One region of the Flavobacterium notoginsengisoli genome, then DNA from elsewhere that is predicted to be linked to it. Evidence: riboswitches for the same ligand, from Rfam matches in the RefSeq annotation. Region 1 holds a riboswitch; the other holds the start of a gene.
What was found. A riboswitch is a leader RNA that binds a small molecule or an ion and turns the genes downstream of it on or off. The one in region 1 is predicted to bind cobalamin.
Positions count from the first base shown of each region.

Region 2: another riboswitch for cobalamin. It lies ahead of ACFS3A_RS07720 (TonB-dependent receptor plug domain-containing protein); the one in region 1 lies ahead of ACFS3A_RS08245 (TonB-dependent receptor).

Region 1 covers NZ_JBHUOT010000003.1:47,040-50,256, reverse strand. The annotation lists gene ACFS3A_RS08245 (TonB-dependent receptor) at 1-1,696, opposite strand, end outside; cobalamin riboswitch at 1,806-2,007, opposite strand; gene ACFS3A_RS08240 (thioredoxin-like domain-containing protein) at 2,096-3,217, opposite strand, start outside.
Region 2 covers NZ_JBHUOT010000002.1:531,462-534,678, forward strand. The annotation lists gene ACFS3A_RS07720 (TonB-dependent receptor plug domain-containing protein) at 1-1,742, opposite strand, end outside; cobalamin riboswitch at 1,772-1,972, opposite strand; gene cobC (alpha-ribazole phosphatase) at 2,042-2,575, opposite strand; gene ACFS3A_RS07730 (adenosylcobinamide-GDP ribazoletransferase) at 2,560-3,217, opposite strand, start outside.

The DNA of each region.
Region 1 (3,217 bases):
CCTGACTTTGAGAATAGGTATAAGTCAAATTGGCATGCAGATTTACTTTGTGAATGTGAGTTCCCAAATTCACAACGGTTTCAATTCCCTTTCCTTTAACCTGACCAATATTGGTCATCATCCAGCGGAATAGATTTCCTGTCGGCGCGGCTACAATTTTGTCTTTCGTATAGGTATAATAACCATCTGCCTGAATGGAAAACTTATCCAGAAAACTTTCTTTTACAGGAAAATTATAGGTAAAACCAACATCATACTGATTCATATATTCTGGTCGCAAAGTGCTTGAACCGACCATGGTGTAATACAAATCATTAAAAGTGGGCATTCTGAAAATACGTTTGGCAAACGCTCTTAAATTGAAATCGTATTTCTTGAAAGGAGTATAACCGAGGAATAATGCAGGCGTAAATTCGGTTTTATTGGGTGCTTTGACATTGTATTTTACTTCTTCGATCACTCTTGTTGCGAGTACATTTCCTAAAACTTTAAAACCTTCATATCGATAGGAAGTTGCCAAAGAAACTAATGCCGTATAACGCTCTGGAAAAGAAAACTGTGTCTGAATTCCTCTTCTCGTTGCGTTTAATTTGTTGTATTGAAAATCGGTTGAAAGCGAAACATCCCAGGTTGGTAAAATGCTGTACATATTGACTGCCGAAAAATAGGTTTCCTGCTGATAGTAACTGTCATCAGACTGAACACCTTCGGTTACCGTTTCTCCTAAAACATTCGTTGTATCTCTTGCAATGTAATGGGTATAATCGTAAGCGAATTTTCCTTTTAATTGAAATTTATACTTTTCTGAAACGTCTTTCGTTAAAAAAGCCTGTCCGAAAAAATTCTTATCAAACTGTCGGAAACCGTCTCTGAATTTATTTTCTACAATAGCTCCTGGCGCACCTCTTTCAGAATCATAATAATACACTTTGGCATCCCAGGAACCGTTATTGATTTTTCCGTAAACTCCAGACTCAAACCGAAGTGCTTCAATATCGCTGTTCCATCTTGTGGCTGTGGTATCATAAGCGGTAGTGCCGTCGAGATTTTTTCTTTTATATCTAAATTTATACTGTCCGTTAGATTTAATGTATTCTGAGCTGACACTCATACTCACCTTGTCGCTCAGTTTCTGCTCCCATCTAAAACTCGGATCATGATAATTGATGGACATTGTTTTGTATCGAACCAATAAATTTGTCTTTTTATCACCAGCAAAAACAGGACGTTTTGTTTTTAAATAAATGGCTGAAGCCGAAGCAAAATCCTTAGCCGACTGGAAAATTTCACTTTTTTGTCCATTATACATGGTAAGCGATTCCATATCGTCAAGCGAATATTTTCCGAGATCTGTAACGCCGTTTTGGGCATTTCCAAGCTGGATTCCGTCATAAAAAACACCAACATGATGTGTACCCATATTGCGGACATCAACAGTTTTTAGTCCGCCGACTCCTCCATAATCTTTAATTTGAGTTCCGGCAAAATAACGAAGCGCATCGGCCACATTATGACTCGCCATTTTTTCGAGCAGAACGCCAGAGAGACTTTGCACAGGGATCACTTCCTGATACGGTTTTCCTTTTAAAACAACTTCTTTTAAAACACGCGAACTATCTTTCTCCGTTTGTGCATGAAGCCAAAAAGGAAGACCTAAAATAAAAACGGTAAGTAAAGTTTTTTTCAAATTATACATCACAATTGAATTAAATCAACTTTCTGTGATGCTTATACAAACGTAGAATTGACCCCGCTGTAAAACAGCTGGTCATTATCTTTGTCATCAACTTCATACCACGAAAGTTTTAAACTATGTGATCGTGGCAGGTCTCCTGACTTATTCTATCTTTAAACGGCCTTCTCATCCGCCGCGGCGGACAATGACATTAGTAATGTTTAAAGACTTTGTGTAGAACTTACAGTAGCGGGTCTGTTCAGGATTTGCACCTGATTCCCTTTTAACTATTTTTTCTGACGAAAAAACAGACCAAAATCAGGCGCAAATATAGGGCGCATATAATGGGTCTGCAAATTCGAAAGAACTTTTTTACAAAATAAAAAGTTTATCGGTACGAATGAGAAAGACTTTATAACATCATAAATACTTTTCAATCAAAGTTTCAATTTCAGGCGTAGAAGGTCTTGGCGCGTCTTTATGAATAATTTTTCCATCTTTCCCCAGTAATACGTAACGTGGAATTGTAGTTACATTTATTTGTTTCAGTAATTCATCTTTTTCATATTTCGCAATAAGAAGACTGTTTTCCGCATTCAAAATATCTTTGTGCTGTAACATTGCTTTTTTCCATGATGTTGCACTTTTATCAATAGAAATAAATACAAAAGCTACGTCTTTATACTTTTCCATCAGTTTCTTTTCACTCGGAAGTTCCTCTCGGCAAGGCATACACCACGAAGCCCAGAAATCGATCAAAACCAGTTTTCCTTCGTATTTTTTCACTATATCTTTTAAAACTAAAGGTGTTGCAGTTGGTTTTAACTCCTCTTCTATATTGGAAATAAAAGCTTGATTTTTACAGTTGTTTCTAAATATTTCGAGTGCTTTTGCATCAAAAACAACTTTTTGGTCTCTATTGTTTACAGGATAATACATATTGATGTACAATAAATAATCAATAATAGCCTGATTTTTAAAATTTACCGAAATAAAGTTCAATACATTCGGAAGAGTCTTTTTTAAACCTAAAAAGTTCATTCGTTTTTTGACATAATTCTCAACAAGTTCTCTGTAAGCCTGTACATCAAGCAAAACATCAGCCTGATCGAAACTCTCTTCTATTGCGGTAAATGTAGCTGGATTTAAAGGTTGAGCTTCCAGAGCATTGTATAAAGTCAAACTCCAATACATAGCAGTAAAATATTCGTAAAACTCTTTCGAAAGTTTATTCTCTTTATAATACGTTTCTAATAACTCTTTCTGCTTGATGTAATCTTTATCAAAATAAGAGTTGAGTTTGGCAGATGCCATAATAATTTTTAACTGATTGTAACTCGGAAGATTTTTAGTTGAACCATATTTTATAAAAGATTCATTTAAAAATTCCGATTCAGATTTACGGATTGGATTTTCATTACAATAATAATGAATCAATCCTTTATCGTCGAGATCAAATTCTATGGTTTCATTTGGCAGCGCATAGATAGAAGTGGCTCTATTTATATCGTTGCAAGATATAGTCGAATTATTATCCACTTT
Region 2 (3,217 bases), on a different contig from region 1:
TTTCCAAAATCATAATCAATACCAATATTTCCAACATTGTAATCTTTTACTTTTGTGGCAGGATTATTAAAAGGAGTACTGTAAACTTCTCCAGTATATAAATATTGAAAGTAGGAGGATAGTTTTTTGTAATTGTATGAAAGCGATCCTGTCAGTTTATGATAAGGAACATATATTAACTGTTTGTACAGTAATTGGTTTTTAATTAATTGTTGACTTTCAGAAACAGTGTAAGCGTAAGTGCTATTAACAGTGAAATTATGATTGTTGATTTTTGGTTTCCATTCCAAAAGAACTTCAGCTCCATACGCTCTTACTTTTGAAGTATTTTCCGGTGACCAATTATCTGTGCCGTCTTGCGAAGGAATCCAGCGAAGTAAATCCTTGATAGAATTATAATAAGCTGTTACTGACAACGTAAAGTTTTTTCTGAAAAATTCATTCCCTACTTCTGCCTGATAAGAGGTTTCAGGTCTTAAATTAGGATTACCGCTTCCTTCCCAAAATAAATCGTTGTAGGTTGGCATTCTGAAATTTTTGGAAGCATTTAATTTCAAACGATAAAAATCGGTTAGTTCATATCTTGATCCAAATGAAAACAAAAACGGATTGCCATAATTATCGGTTATTTCCTGACGGATACTGATGTTGTAATCCCATTTTTTATTTAAAATATGACTCAGTAATAAACTCCCAGAGCCAATTTCCCGATTGACATTGTTGATACTGGAACCATATCCTTTATTTCGATTATAATCTACAATTGAATTTAATTTGATTTTGTCATTAATATCAAAAGCCAAATCGTATTTTATTATGGAAGTTTCCACCTTTCCGTACGTAAAAAAATCAGAGGTTATGTTTGGAAAATATTTATAAGATTCACCAATATGCGCGACTTTTAGTTTAGAAGTAAAACGATCAAAAATACTTTCCCATTCTACTAAATTTCGAGTATTAAAATCATTATACTTGGTTTTGGAAGCATTTGGAGAGGTCAAAGAAAAATGACGTTCGGAATCATAGAACTGACTATAAATTTTTAAAGTATTATTAGAATTAAGTTTGTAACCAAAAGTAGTATTCATACTTGTGTTATAGTACTGTCCATTTAGATTTCTCTCGTTTTTGTTTCCGGGATATTTAAAATCGTTATCAGAACTATTTCTTGAAATACTTAACTGAAGGCTATATTTATCAGATGAAACTATAGTTTTATAATTGGCACTGTACGTATTGTAGCTTCCTCCGCTAAAAAAGACATGGTTGGAAAACTCTTTTTTAAATTTTAAATCATTATTTAAGTGGATACTTCCGCCAATGGCACTGCTTCCATACAAAACACTTCCTCCTCCTGCTTTTACGGTGATTGAATTAAAATCTCGGGTTCCGATAGTATTAAAATCTGCCTGTCCTAAGAATTGAGAATTAATATTTAAACCATTCCAGATTACAGCGGTCTGAGCACCTGTAGTTCCTCTAAAAGATGGAGCAGAAGTCATTCCTAATCCATTTTCTTTAAAATAAATTACCGCATTATAATTAAGTAAAGAAGTTAAAGAAGGCTGGTTTTTTTCTAGTATAGAGTCATTTAGTACCTGAACAGATTGTGAATTGGAATATTTTTTAAGATTGGTATCAGAAACAACAACTTCTTTAAGCTTATTAATAGAATCGTTCTGCGCTACAGTAATCTGGCACAACAACAGTAAACAAAAAGCAAACCTTAGTTTTTTAGTCATAATTTCTACACTCTTTTTCCCGAGAGCTCGATAATTTTGTTATAAAGGCAGGTCTCCTGGCTTGCGTCTTGTTGTTTTCCTTCCCATTCGTTGTAGCGATCAGTGGCTTTGTAGTTTACAACAAGCATTCGTTTAAGAACTTAGCTTACAGTTGCGGGTACAGCTCAAGAAATTACTTGATTCCCTTTTAATGTGTTAATCAAAACACAACCTTAATTTTCTGCAAAGATAAAGTTAAAAATATGGATTAATCAAATTTGTTTCATTTTTAAGGCATAATAGTCAAACAAACAAAATATTTATAATTGAATTCTGATAACTTCTCCGAAATCAACTTTATTGTTAAATGCATCTTTTAAAGGAAGTGAAGTTTGATGACACAAAATACTTCTAATAATCCCGGCATGAGTTACAATAATAACAGGCTCTTTTATTTTTGAAAATTCATTTGATAAGAAATCACCAACTCTTTCATGTAATTCTGTAAATGCTTCACCATTTGTAACTTTGATATTAACAAAATCTTCCATCCAGGGATTGAGTTCTTCGGGGGCAATTTCGTTCCAGTTTTTCAATTCCCAGTCACCAAAATTCATTTCTTTTAGTCGCTCGTCTTCCTGATAAGAAATAGTGTTTATGTTTTTTTGAATGTGCTTGGCAAGAATTACACAACGTTTTAAAGGACTGGAGAAAATTACAGCTTTGGATGGAAGTTCAGAAATAATTCTGTGGAATATTTCGTCAAAAGGTTCTGCAATGTTTACATCAGATTGTCCGTAACAAATTCCTTTTTCACAAATGGTTTCAGTATGGCGAACTAGATACATTTCCATAAAAATAAAATACTTAAGTAAAAAATAACTTCACAAACTTGCTGCGTGGCTCCAAGACAATCCCCTGTGTATCCGTCAATCCATTTTTTGAAATAACGTGCTAAAAAATATCTGGTTATGAAAACAGGAATGATAGCCAATAGTATTTTAAGATCAAAATAAGAGGATACAATTAAGGGAGTCAATCCAAAAAAGAATGAACCCACAACTTCTTTCCATGTAAATTGTTTAGCAATGGGTTTACTTTTGCTTGAAGCATCTTCACGAGAATATTCATGTGTAAAAATGATACTGATTGCACCTAAACGACTTAAAGAGTGCGCAGAAATAAACAAGAGCCAAATTTTGAATATTTCCATCGAATCATAAACTTGAAACAACAAGATGGATTCTGAAAGCAGTTTGAATTTTAGTAGAAAAAGTAAAACTAATCCAATTGCTCCATACGCGCCGATTGCACTGTCTTTCATAATGATTAGGATTTTTTCTTTAGTCCAGCCTCCGCCAAAACCATCGCACACATCTGCAAAACCGTCTTCATGAAAAGCCCCTGTTGTTAAAACAGAAATAATTAGGGCAAAAATAACAGCAGTTTCAATAGAAAGAAAAAATGAAAAAAGATAAAAAGCGAGAAAGGAAATA